DNA from 3 places in the Xenorhabdus cabanillasii genome. Region 1 is predicted to be linked to each of the others. Evidence: predicted binding sites of a transcription regulator. Region 1 holds the regulator's gene; each other region holds the start of a gene.
The links. Region 1 encodes Fur, which represses iron uptake genes when iron is present. Its sites were predicted from a motif close to ATAATAATGAGAACNACTATCAA; they were not measured.

Region 1 (4,778 bases):
TTCAATATGGTGATATTGAATACATGAATGAGATGTTTGAACGCTTCTCTACCACTATGATGCTCAGTATCCTGATGGTATTGGCTATTCTGATTATTCTGTTCAAAGATTTCTTACAACCAATGACGATTCTGATTGCCCTGCCATTTGCTATCGGCGGTGCCATTATCGCTTTACTTATCTATAATGCCACAATTGATATGCCGGTTATTATCGGCATATTAATGCTGATGGGAATTGTCACCAAAAACTCAATCTTGCTGGTTGAGTTTATTCTCGAAAAATCCCGCTCTGGTATGTCACGAACTGACGCTATTATTCAGGCAGGAAGAGAGCGTGTCAGGCCAATTATCATGACAACAATTGCCATGATTGCCGGGATGATCCCTCTGGTGATCACCAGCGGCGCGGATACCAGTTTCCGTGCGCCGATGGCGATTGCCGTCATTGGTGGGTTACTCAGTTCAACACTGCTAAGTTTGCTGTTTGTGCCCGTTATTTACAGTTATGTGGATGATTTTAAAAACTATATCACTCCATATCTTAGAAAATTGTCATCGGTAACAAAAGACGATCTCAATTATCATTGACAGATGAATCAATTTGATTCTGTATCTAGCCTTTGGAGGAATATAAGGTGAAAAAACAGACCGAAAAACAGCGGGCTAAACGTAAACATATTATTGCTGCGGCTATCTCCTGTTTTATCGAGAAGGGATTTCATGCAACATCAACAGCAGAAATCTGCAAAGCAGCAGGTATGAGTCCCGGAAACCTGTTTCATTATTATCCAACCAAGAGTGCCATTATTGAAGCGATTGCAGAAGAAGACAGCCACGACTATGACGAAATTTTGGCTGCCTGTCATGATGAAAATTCAGTGGTTGCCACAATAGAAAAATTGTTGGCAAAGCTGATACAGCTCTATAACGAACCCGGCTATGCACGCCTCAGTATTGAGATTATCGCTGAGGCCAGCCGGAATCCTGCTATTAATAAGATATTTATCGAGAATGAGAAAAAAGTCCGGGAGCGTTTAACGTTATTACTCAATAAAGGCATTGCGAACGGGGAAATTGATAAAAAACTTAATGCTGAACAGACTGCTTCCTGGTTGATGATCGCCGTTGACGGCGCTATCGGCAAGCAAGTCATGGGATCTGATTTTGAGTGGCGTGAGAGCCTTGAAGCTTTTACTTATATGATACGAAAAGCCTTTACTCCATAACCCTTACAACCGCTTTCTGATTAAGGCATTTGCCTTAATCAGACCAGCGCTATTCCCTTTTCTCCGTTTTATTTCTCTTTCATACCGTACTTGTTATACATCACCCTATACACCACTTTCCCTACATTATTATGTCTGAATTATGACTGAACCCGACAATCCCTCTTATCAACCAACAATCTCTCCCATCAACCAGTAGCGACACGCGTCCAGCTAAGGTATCATTGCCCGCTATATTATTGGTACACGCCCTTTATCAATCGAATTTATGGCAAAAGAACAAACTGATCGCACCACACTGGATTTGTTCGCAGATGAACGCAGGCCAGGGCGACCTAAAACAAATCCGTTGTCCAGAGATGAACAGCTTAGGATCAACAAACGCAACCAGTTGCGCCGGGATAAAGTCAAAGGACTACGTCGGGTGGAACTAAAACTCAATGAAGATGCTGTTGGTGCTCTCAACCATCTGGCAAAACAGCGCAATATCAGCCGCAGTGAATTGATTGAACAAATGTTGCTGGCCCAACTGGCAACAGAGGATCACCTTGCCAATTAACGGCTTTAATTCAACAGAGTGAAGCCGCGTCACCACACAAATCTGACAGATTTGTCACTGATGTTTGGTCAAAATAACGTTTTTCATTTTAATAAAACTGCTATTTTTCCTGCTGATTTCAGCGTGACGTGTATGGATTTAATACACTAATAGAACAAGAGGTTAATCTACTTTATGGCAATAATAGGTATATTCTTCGGCAGCGACACTGGCAACACAGAGAACATTGCCAAAATGATCCAAGAAAAACTGGGCGGTGCTGATGTTGCGGAAGTTCACGATATTGCCAAAAGCAGCAAGGAAGATCTTGAAGCCTTCGATATCCTGCTGCTAGGCATTCCAACCTGGTACTACGGTGAAGCTCAATGTGACTGGGATGATTTCTTCCCGACTCTGGAAGAGATCAATTTTGAAGGGAAGTTAATTGCCCTGTTTGGTTGTGGTGATCAGGAAGATTATGCAGAATATTTCTGTGATGCTATGGGCACCATCCGCGATATTATCGAACCTCGTGGTGCAATTATTGTTGGTCACTGGCCAACTGAAGGGTATCACTTTGAAGTATCCAAAGGTATGGCTGATGATAATCACTTCATTGGTCTTGCTATTGATGAAGATCGCCAACCAGAATTGACCGAAGAGCGTGTTGATGCTTGGGTACAGCAGATTAAGGCTGAAATGAGCCTGTCAGAAATCCTCGGCGCATAATAAAAGATGCCCTCGTGTGTGTATAAGGAAACAATTACCTTTTGCGCGGGATAATTCTTGAATTATGTGTCATGATAGCGAAGCGGGCATGGTTTTCATTTTCAATATCCGTGCCTATAATCTACAGCATGAAACTAAATCATGATTCTCTCACGATACCCCAAGTATCACAAGTTCACTAAACTCAAGTTACAGGACTAAATCCGCATGACCGACAACAATAAAGCATTGAAAAATGCTGGACTTAAAGTAACACTTCCTCGCCTGAAAATTCTGGAAGTGCTACAGGATCCAGAATGCCATCATGTCAGTGCGGAAGATCTCTACAAAAAACTGATTGATATCGGTGAAGAGATTGGCCTCGCCACTGTCTATCGCGTGTTGAACCAGTTCGATGATGCCGGCATTGTTACTCGCCACAATTTTGAAGGCGGTAAATCGGTTTTTGAACTCACTCAGCAACATCACCACGACCATCTGATTTGTCTCGACTGCGGCAAAGTGATTGAGTTCAGCGATGAGTCCATTGAAGAACGTCAGAAGGATATTGCTGCACGTCATGGAATCAAGTTGTCAAATCATAGTCTCTATTTGTATGGTCACTGTACTACAGGTGATTGCCGTAAAGATAGTACGTTACATGATGAGAAAGCATGATAAGAAGGCACGATAAGAAGTAATACATACGATTTACTACTCACTTCCAATATCTGCTCTTGTCGAAAGAAGCTGCTGCCGATTAGCCTAAGCTAATCGGCAGGTTGCTTTTTTACAAACGATTATTTTTGATATACATCTTCAATTCGGCTGAAACGTTTACCATCAGTACTAACAGAACGGACTTTCACTTTACCTTCGACGTGCGGTCTTTGTCTGTCATCATAAATTTCCCAGGTTTTACCATCATTCAACGAATACTGAATTGCCAGCCCGGGCAAAGCAATGTTCGCTTCCAATGTCCCTGACACAATCCTTGCCCCTGGTATTGGTAATCGATATGCAACATGCGCCTTATCCAGTTTTGCCATCTCACGTTGCCCCATTAAATTGGCAAAACGGCGCCAATCATTATTGAGTTTATCGGTTTCAACATACCGTGTGACTCCGCCTTTATACTCTCTGCCCTGCTGGTAATTCTGTTCCCATTCAGCCTGATGCCACGCACGTTCCGCCAGCGGCAGTAAACGCGGATAAATCATATATTCCATTTGCTGATCAGTCCGCACTGTTTCACTCCATAATAGACCTGACACCCCATACGCCCCCGGCCAACGTTTATTACTGGTGGTATTGAAATAGTTGCCATTGATATCCACCGAAGTTTCGGCATTTTGTGGCATATTATCTGGTGCAAAACTGAAGATTTTGGCTTCATCATTAAAACGAGATGCCCAATAATAGCCCCGCTCTTTGGGATTGACTTCGTACGGCATATCTAGGTAAACATAATCAGGGCTGGAAACAACAACACGATAGCCCTTGTTTGCCCAGTCATTAACGGAATCATAACCTCCCCAATAGAGAGTATCCCAAAAGTTTACCGTAACGTACTGAGTAGCAAAGTCTTTCGCCGATTTCGCATGTTTCAGACCATCCTGCCATGACTGCATCGTCTCAATACCATGAGCATTGACAATCTTACTAACTTCAATCGCAAAGTAACTGGCCAGCTCATCAACATCTTTGATAATGCCCTTCGCAATCATTTTTTGACAAACCTGAGATTTTGCCCATGGCTTGTCTTCGATTTTTTTATTTATGATCCCTTTACCCGGTTCAATTGGGCCATCTTTATCCTGATAACCCGCCCCCAAACGAATATTTTTCGCTTCATCACCGCCAAAGTGCCATGTTTTCAGTGATGTCCCGGCTTCTTTGTGCATGGCAACGATTTCACTGATGACTTTGTCAACAAAACGTTTGGAAGAATCCATGCACGGGTTCAGATAGCTATGACGATCGTAAAACTGTACAGATGTCGTATTTGAGGTATCTGTCGGGTCGAGCAAACGGTATTCATTGGCTTCCTGCACCTTTCCTTCTGCCAACAATTTTTTATAACGGGCTTCCATAGACATTACCGCTGCACGGGCATGGGCCGGAATATCAATTTCCGGGATCACCTCTATCTGACGAGCCTTAGCATATTTCAAGATATCAATGTAATCCTGACGGCTAAAATAGCCACTTCCCATATTATTACTTGCTGGCCCTGAGCCTAATTGCGGTAACAAACATTGTGTCTCAGTTAAATCATGACAACGTTTGCTGCCGATTTCTGTT
Region 2 (4,778 bases), 3.5 Mb from region 1:
TGAATAACCAATATATTCATTTACGTTTTCTTGATGACGCTTGTTTGTGACGCCAATACATCAATAAAGATGCGATAAGACCGCTGATCAACAAAATGACAGGCAAGATCATCAAAATATTCATGACCAAATCCTGATGCGCTTTGATGAAGGGGATTTGATTCAAGATATAGCCAAAACTCACGATTATGATGACCCATAAGAAGCCACTTAACCAATTAAAAAATTGAAAGCGTTTATTATTCAGTCCAGAAATACCTGCAAAAGTTGGCAGGAGAGTACGGACAAAGGCGAGAAAACGCCCGATGAGCAACGCCGCCAGGCCATGTTTGGCAAATAAGGTATTGGCACGTTGGCGATACTGTAGAGGAAGTTGAGCCAACCAGTTCTTGACGATCCGGGTATGACCTAACCAACGTCCTTGCAAATAACCTAACCAACATCCGAGACTTGCTGCAATAGTCAGTAAAATGATGGTTGGAAAGAACCCCATAACACCTTTAGCTATTAACGCACCAGCAAGGACCAGAAGAGTATCACCGGGCAAAAATGCGGCGGGTAACAAACCGTTTTCTAACACCAGCGTGACAAAGATGACACCATAAATAATCCAGATGACATCGGGATTGGCGAGTTGGGTAAAATCATGCTGCCAAAGTGCATGCACGATCCCGCTTAACGTTTCCATTATTTATCCTGTAATTTTTACACGATACTTTTACACAACAGTTTTTGAACAATAGCTTTTGAACAACAACAAAAAGTATCAAATAAGCACATGTGTCCCAGTGTACCGCAAAATTGCCGCAGGCGAGTTGATTTGAAGAGAATCAATGGAAGATAAGGAAAGAAAACAGTGGCCATCTGTAGTGGGAAGATAGCCATTCAGGGGCACGATCATTATGTATTTAGTTATTTATGTTAACGCACAGCAATGCGGGTAAAAGCGGCATCCAAGTCAGCAATCAGATCCTGGGGATTTTCGAGTCCGATATGTACACGGATTAATGTTCTTGTTTTTTTAGGGAAATGATAGTTGCGTAAAGTCGCGAGTGATTCAGGTGATATGCCCAAAATTAACGATTCAAATCCTCCCCAGGAAAACGCCATTTTAAAATGTTGTAAATTATCAAGATAATCAGAAAGCTGAGTGGGAGTCAGGTTAATATTCAGGAGGAAAGAGAACAACCCGCTGGAGCCGGTGAAGTCACGTTGAAAGTAGTGATGTCCGGGACAAGAAGGTAGAGCGGGGTGATAAACCTCAGCGACTTCAGGCCGTTGGGATAGCCATTTAGCAATTTCAAGACTGCTTTCTTCATGTTGTTTTAAGCGGACAGCCAGCGTATGTAATCCACGGGTTGCGGAATAAACTGTATCGGGGTCGGCAATTTGTCCCATCAGATAAGAATTTTCCCGCAATTGATCCCAACAGCGCTTATTGGCGACAGCCGTGCCCAACATGCCATCCGAATGGCCGATGATATATTTTGTGGCGGATTGAATAGAAATATCGACGCCAAAATCCAGTGCCTTGAAGAGAATACCGGCAGCCCATGTATTATCGAGCATAATGACAATTTCAGGATTAATCTGCCGGGCAGCCTGCACGATAGCAGGGACATCCTGAACCTCCATCGTGAGGGAACCGGGGGATTCCAGAAAGATGACCTTTGTATTTGGTTGAATAAGTGTGGCAATCTCTTTTCCGATCATTGGGTCAAAGTAATTTGTGGAAATATTCAGCTTCTTGAGAACATGATTGCAAAACTCTTGTGTAGGCTCATAGGCTGTCCCTGCTACTAAAATATGATCACCTGTCTCTACAAATGACAGAATGCTGTTGGTAATAGCGGCTGTACCGGATGGATACAGGGCACACCCCACGCCACCTTCCAGCTCTGCCATTGCTTCCTGAAAAGCAAAATGCGTTAATGTGCCACGACGCCCATAGAATAGTTCACCGTTAGCACGGTGTTTTATGGCATATCTCAGATCTTCAACCGTTTTGAAAATGACGGATGAAGTTCGTTGGATAATAGGGTTGACAGCATTAAGCGTGAATTTATGCTTTCTTCCGACATCAACCAGTCTGGTCTCCAGTTTCTTTTCTTCTGCCATATAATTTTCCCCTCAATTAACGTTGATTACTCAAATAATCATTGCAAGTTAAAAGATTTGTCACGTTTTTTACAAAGGGATTCTTGCAACTTGACGAAAATTCAAGGTGATCGGTGATAGTGAAAAGGAGGGTGATAGTGAAAAGGAGGGTGGTAGTGAAATCGCGCCTTTTCATTACCACTTTTTTATTAAATAGTAATGATAATTACTATCAAATCGCTCAATGTCTGATATCATTTGGAATGGACTTTTCCCTCACGTGATGAAAAGCATGAAATAGGGTTAAACGGAACCTTATCAGTTGGAAAAGCGAGCTCTGGCTCAGGATATATTAGGATTAGCAAGATGAGTAAACGCGATTCATTGCTAAGTAACAGAATCTATAAAAAAGAGAGTAAGGCTAACTGATGCGTAATTTGACAGCTTCTATTCTATTGGCACTCGGGTTAACAGGTTCAGCGTGGGCTAATACCGCACCAGCTAATACCGTACCAGCTCATACCGTACCAACAACAGCGGCTGCTGCGCCAGAAAATCAGGCTGCCCCTCAGCCGGCAACATCGGTATCTTCTGCGGCTGCGCAAGCAGAGGCGGCGAAAGCAGATACACCGCAAGGCGAAGCTCAGAAAACGGATGCGTCAGCGACGGCTGAACAGCAAACAGTAACTACCGAGGTAACTGAAATAACAGAAACAGACGCAGCGGAATCAACGGTTGTGGAAGGTTCTGAAAACTTATCCAGTGGTTTTGCAACAGATCTGTCCGTTTGGGGGATGTATCAGAATGCGGATGTCGTGGTAAAAAGCGTCATGGTAGGTTTGGTGATTGCTTCTGTTATTACATGGGCACTTTTCTTCTCCAAAGGAAGCGAATTATTCATGGCTCGTCGCCGTTTACGCAGAGAGCAACTGGCATTGGCAGACACTGCTAATCTGGATGCAGCCGTGAAAATTGCCGCTGATTTCGGTAAGAATAGTATCAGCCGCCTGTTATTGAACGAAGCACAGTCTGAACGCAACTTATCTGCTGAAAGCATTGATAAAGATGGAACCAAAGAGCGTACCTCATTCCGCATGGAGCGTGCTGTTGCGGCAATCAGCCGTCATATGGGGCGTGGAAACGGTTATCTGGCGACTATCGGCGCGATTTCACCGTTTGTCGGCCTGTTTGGTACTGTCTGGGGGATCATGAACAGCTTCATTGGTATCGCACATTCACAAACTACTAACCTGGCGGTTGTTGCTCCGGGTATTGCAGAAGCACTCTTGGCGACAGCCTTGGGTCTGGTCGCTGCAATTCCGGCGGTAGTTATCTATAACGTTTTTGCCCGTGTGATTTCATCATACCGTGGGCAAGTGGGCGATATGGCAGCACAGGCAATTCTGTTGCTTGGCCGTGATCTTGATTTGGCTGACAGAGAAACTGAGAAAGCAGAAGCAAGGTAATCAATTATGGCAATACGTCTTAATGAGAATTTGGACGATAACGGTGAATTACACGAGATTAACGTCACACCATTTATTGATGTGATGTTGGTACTGTTGATCATCTTCATGGTGGCAGCACCACTGGCGACCGTCGATATCAAAGTCGATTTACCTGCATCATCAGCCAAACCACAACCGCGACCAGAGAAACCGGTCTTTCTGACGGTGAAAGCTGATCAGCAGCTATATGTCGGTGATCAGTTGGTTGACCATAGTACGCTCTCTTCGGTACTGGATCAAACAACCCAATCTAATAAAGAAACCACGATTTTCTTCCAGGCGGATAAAACCGTAGATTATGAAACGTTAATGAGCGTGATGGATTCTCTGCGCAAGGCTGGCTACCTGAAAGTGGGTCTGGTTGGCATGGAAGCGGTAGAGGCCAAATAATCTGATCAGTGGTTAATCCAATCTGAATAATAAAAACTGCCCGAATAGTTAACCAGAATAGTTAAATCGGGTAGTTTTAATCAAAATTGAGTCATGGCGTTCATTTATTGATAATGTTAAATGTTTAAATAATACCCAATGACTTTATCATGCATTTCAATGAATTTTAGACTCGCGCAGTGGTTAGCGGTGTCTGTGTTATTTCTGACCAAGTCTGTATATACTATGCTTATAAACTGTCCAATATGAGGGAACATTATGGAAAATATGTCATTAGCACAGGCTCACAAGAAAATGCCAAGACTAATCTCTGATGCGGATTTCAACAAAAAATTAAAAATGCCTTCTAAAAATATTGCTCATACAAAACAGTTCATTGAAGAAGGCGTGGCTGATTATGTTTTGCCGGGGTTTGCCGTTCAGCATGGCTATCGTCTGGTTAAGCCTCTAAAAAAAGACCAATACCGCCTTATCGCCACGGGTGATGAGCCTGAAACAGTTTACCTCGTTGAGTTAAGATTCCGTAAAGACATTGTTTTTAACAAAACAACCTGTACTCAAATAAAAGTCTGGCGTAGCACCTCCATTGAGCATAAAGGTGCTGTTAATGATCTGCCGAGAACATTCTTTTTCAATCTATTAGAGCAGCATAACATTGTGGTTACTGACGAGGAACAAACCGGAGACGGCAGGCGTTTTTGGGAAACCATGCTCTCATGGGCATTTGGTACAGGGTTCCATGTTTATGCCTCTGATGGTCCACAAATGGACAGTCCGCTAACC
Region 3 (4,778 bases), 3.1 Mb from region 1:
CAGTCACCAGTTAAAAAAATAGCGTCTTAAGGATAGCCCGCTGTGAGACAAAACAGCGGGTTTTTATCTGCTTCTTACGGGATATTAAAAGGATGACACTTCCTGTGAGCAAGTTGTAAGTAGCTTTTTACCGAGCTGGTTGAAACATCCAGATCTGCTGCCACATCTTTATAGCGCATTCCTTGTAGCCGTGTTAGCAGGAATGCCTGTCTGACTTTTTCCGGCAGTTCATTAAGAGTTTTGTTTATCTTTTCTAATTGTTCTAACAACAAAAGCCGGTATTCTGATGGGGATGACGTGTTTTTCGGTACTGTACTGACATACTCCAGATAATTATCTTCAAGTTTTTTCCGGCGGTAGTAATTAGCGATAGTCCTGCGGGCAATTGTCATCAAAAAAGCTCTGGGATGACGAACATCAGCAAGATCTGAAGATTGGATCAATTTGATGAAAATATCATGGGTGAGATCTTCTGCATGGTGTGAATAAACACAATTTTGTTTGATCCAGTTACATAACCATTTGTGGTGTTCGCAGTAGAGTTGCAGGGCTATTTCATTGTGCCCGAATGTGCTTTTTTGCACAGCCATGTAGTATTGCCTGATGAGTTAGATTGAAAATGATAATGATTATTATTTTTATTTAATGAAAGTCAACGGGACTTGTAGTGATAATCCTCTTAATTTTTAAGGGGATTATCAGTTGAATGGTTAAGTGTCAGTCAGAATTGCTGTGAAATACTGAGTTTGTAATTGCGACCAATACCAGAAACGTCTTCTCCTAAGTATGGATAGTAATCACGGTTGAACAGGTTATCTACAGTGATCCGGGCTTCAAAGCCTTTCATAAGAGGCGGGCGCCAGCTTGCAAACAGTCCGTGCAGGGCATAGCCTTTGCTTTTTGGCAGTGACCAATGCCATACTTTTGGATCGCCATCGACAGGTGAACGGTCTTGCTTACGGACAAAATCACCTTTCCAGCCCATCACCATCTGCCACTGTGGAATTTTGAACCCCAGCATAGCATGTGCAGATCTTGGCGGAATTTCAGCAATCCAGGTTTTATGTCCTATCCACGGATCGCGCATGGATGCATCACGCTGGCCACGTATAGTGGAGAAAGAGAATTTTCCAAACAGATTGTTGCTGTCATAGAAGGTCTCTATTTCCAGGCCTTCTATAGTATAACTTGGTAGATTGCGATAATTTGCTAATGGTTTTTCACATGAGTCACTCGAACCACTTTTTATGTGTGCTGTGCAATAAATCCCACGTCTTTTGAAGATTTCATCTTTACCACGATTACGGAATAAGGTCGTACGGATTTGTAGGCTGTCATTTTCAAACATCAGATTATCGTAATCGAGAATGGCACCAAGTCGTATCCCTGTCATTCTTTCAACCTTAAGATTACGGCTGGAGCCAGGAAGACTGGTTATTGCTGACTGAACTTCATACTGTTCATCTACCAGTGGGGCTCTCCATGTGCGGCTGATATCTCCAAATAATGAAAGATTTTTACTGGCTTTCCACATTATGCCCAAATGAGGTGTCCAGCCAGTATAAGTCACACTGTTATAGTCATGATTGACTTCAGGTGATTTGTTGTTAAAGCGAGGTGCCTTATTTTCTTCCCCACTATTTTTAACATGATCATAGCGAACTCCTGGTGTAACTGTGATGTTCCCAAGTTTCAAGGAATCCTGCATATATACGCTGTAAGTGTATTGATCACCAGCTGGCATATAGTAAGGTTGGTAATAGCCGTAATTATACTCAGCTTTATTTTTATTACCCTTATCGAACATTAACACGTTGCGTTGATTCTTATGCCAACGGGCTCCCGCTATTAATTCATGTTCGATTATACCTGTTGAGAACACGCTATTATTATTGGCGTCAACCAAATTGTCTGTGTAATCAGCCCAGCTTTTATTACCCATTAACCCACTGAAAGAGGATGAGGATGAAGCATTCTCAGGGCGACTATCGTTTTGCTTGGTTTTGGAATAAGCATAGGTGAGTGTTAAATTTATCCATGGATTGTCTTCCGGTGCGATATTCCATTTGGCGGAATAGTTTTGATCGATTTGATCACGGAAGACCAGTTTTCTTTTCCAGGCACCATCCCAGCCATATTGTTTGACTTCAGCATCAGATGGAACTTTCATTTTATCCCGTTTAGCTGCCCAGGGTTGCCAGCCATCCGATTCAGAGCGCATAGCGGACAAGCTCACCGTATGTGTATCACTGGGATAAAAGTTGGTTTTCAATAAATAAGATGTTTGGTTGTTTTGTGAAAATTCAAAACGTGTACCATCAGGACGCTTGATATTATGACCATCGCGTTTGCTGACATATAGCAATCCATCAGCATAGCCGTTGGGATCTCTGCCGTATAATGCAATGCTGTTGATCCATTGTCTGTCATTGGTGTGGTAACTTTGTTTAATAAAGCCACCCCAATCCTCATCAGGGCGTAGTAAATCACTGGCATCTTTTGTCACAACTTTGACAGAGCCACCAAATCCACCGTTGCCATTCAATAAGTTGTGTGGCCCTTTATCCACATCAATACGTTTGATTAATTCAGGTTCAATAAAAATAGAACCCTGACGATATTTTTCGAATCCTTTTGGCGCATCATCCAGTGTGATTTTGACATCTTCTGATTCTCCCATTCCCCAGATATTTAATGTTTGTCCACCGGGGCGCGGTGAACCTGACATTGAAACGCCGGGAAGCTGCTCAAGCAATTGAGCAATATTATCCGCCTGAGTCCGATCGATATCTTCCTTTTTGAGTGCAGAACTACCCGCACTGGTACTATTACGTGTACTTCCTGTAACCGAAAGAGTCGATAGTTGTATTACCTTATTTTTCTTTTCTGATTTCCGTTCTGAGGGGTTTTCAGTTGCTAAAACCTGGCTGGAAAAGATAGCACCCAACATCAGCGTACCTGAGAATGTACCGCTTAAAATTTTTCGGATAAGGATCGCAATTGGGCGTTTTTCTAAATATTGACTATTATTTGCCATAAATTTCCCGAAATGTGTCTGTATTAAATATTGCATTGCTATAAGTCACCCAGGAAATCAAATCGGGCAAATAAAAATGAGAATTATTTTTATTTGTATGGTTTTTGTCGATATGATTTTATTGGCATGATTTTATTGGCATAGTTTGCTGCAAAGTGCTTATGGGATGTTGTGGCATAACAACCAGGACACTCATTCGCAAGGTCATTTCCGTAATTTCAAGGGGTTAGTCAATGAAGAAGATTCTTAGTACGCTGTTCTTGGTAGGAATTGTGGCATTTATTGCAGGCTGTGATGACGCTTCCAAAAAAGCGGAGGATTCAACCCATCAAACTGAAGATAATACATCTCAAATGAAAACGGATACTGAGCAGAAAAACTCAGAAGTGACGGATAATGAAAAAGAAAAATCACAGGACATGAAAGACAATGCTACGGGTGGAAAGCGTGAGTCGGTAGATAAATCCAAGGAAAAACAGGGTAATATAAACCATTCTACTCATGATGCGGTAAGTCAAACGCCGTCTTCCAAGACGGCTGATATAAAGGGCAATGTGACAAAATCCCTAAATGATGCAGCGGATAAGATGACAGCCAAAGCGGGGGAGATACAACAACAGGCCACGGATAAAATTAATCAGTTTGCAGATGAAGTAAAGTCGAAGTCGAAAGAAATAAAATCTGATACCGATAAAAAAACGGATGATTTAATCAACAGCCTTAAAGGTGATAATAGTAAAAAAGAGGAAGGTTAATTTATCAATTTGATATCTTATCTGTGTATGATGGTTTTAGTATTAGAAGGGTGATCTGAAAATGATTGCCCTTATTTTTTTACATATAATTTTTTTCATAATTCGTAAGAATAGCTTTCTATTCCTCTGGCTTGACTTACTTATCTATTTAAAAGTAGGTTAGGGTTTACTTTGCAAATCACACTCAGGACATAATAATGCAGATAAAATACAGTATAGGAAGACAGAATCCCGAGTTAATTCAGCAGGCATTTGACATTCGCAGACAGGTATTTACGGATGAACAGGGGTTTGCGGCTGATATTGATATCGATGGGTATGATGATATTGCCCTGCATGTAGTGACATATGACGATGAAAAGCCAATCGCAGTCTTAAGGGCAATCACCAGTGACAATAATATGCTTAAAGTCGGTCGTGTTGCGGTATTAAAGAAATATCGCGGTCGGGGAATTGGTCATAAAGTTATGGAATTTATTGAAGATTATGGTCGCAAAAATAATATTGCGGCCATCGGATTATCTTCTCAATATCATGCGAAACCGTTTTATGAAAGCCTCGGTTATCAAGCCCGTGGAGAGATTTATTTGGAAGATGGAGCAGAACATATTTTTATGATTTTGGATTTAGCGTAATCAAACACGAAAAAAACGAAAGTGAACTGCTCTTAAACCAGGCAGTAATTATTACTATTTGAAATATCAATACGGGAAAAGTGACTATGCAAATTTTAGCAATATATTCCAATTTTCCCGTACTGATGATTTATTCCGTTTTTATTAATCTGAGTTATTGATAATTTTTGTTCGTCAATTGACGCGCAGGAGCGTCATTGGCAACATAATATTTCACCTGACAGCGAGGCAGGGGAGCATGTCCCCGGATCTTGTCAGCAATTTTCTCTGCCATCATGATAGTGGTGGCATTCAAATTACCGGTAATAATTTCCGGCATAATAGATGCATCAATAACACGCAGGTTTTCAA

Region 2: exbB (tonB-system energizer ExbB) is a predicted target of Fur. The motif match lies at 2,311-2,333, and genes of this name have one in related genera.
Region 3: BDD26_RS05845 (TonB-dependent hemoglobin/transferrin/lactoferrin family receptor) is a predicted target of Fur. The motif match lies at 3,108-3,130, and genes of this name have one in related genera.

Annotation. Positions count from the first base shown of each region.
Region 1 is NZ_QTUB01000001.1:4,248,936-4,253,713, forward strand. Features, by position in the region: gene BDD26_RS18940 (efflux RND transporter permease subunit) at 1-590, shown strand, start outside; gene BDD26_RS18945 (TetR/AcrR family transcriptional regulator) at 638-1,228, shown strand; gene ybfE (LexA regulated protein) at 1,497-1,787, shown strand; gene fldA (flavodoxin FldA) at 1,962-2,495, shown strand; gene fur (ferric iron uptake transcriptional regulator) at 2,703-3,152, shown strand; gene BDD26_RS18965 (beta-N-acetylhexosaminidase) at 3,275-4,778, opposite strand, start outside.
Region 2 is NZ_QTUB01000001.1:788,988-793,765, forward strand. Features, by position in the region: gene BDD26_RS03985 (DedA family protein) at 17-688, opposite strand; gene metC (cystathionine beta-lyase) at 922-2,118, opposite strand; gene exbB (tonB-system energizer ExbB) at 2,526-3,563, shown strand; gene exbD (TonB system transport protein ExbD) at 3,570-3,995, shown strand; gene BDD26_RS04005 (hypothetical protein) at 4,263-4,778, shown strand, end outside.
Region 3 is NZ_QTUB01000001.1:1,182,595-1,187,372, forward strand. Features, by position in the region: gene BDD26_RS05840 (sigma-70 family RNA polymerase sigma factor) at 75-590, opposite strand; gene BDD26_RS05845 (TonB-dependent hemoglobin/transferrin/lactoferrin family receptor) at 722-3,037, opposite strand; gene BDD26_RS05850 (YtxH domain-containing protein) at 3,271-3,792, shown strand; gene BDD26_RS05855 (GNAT family N-acetyltransferase) at 3,990-4,427, shown strand; gene betA (choline dehydrogenase) at 4,582-4,778, opposite strand, start outside.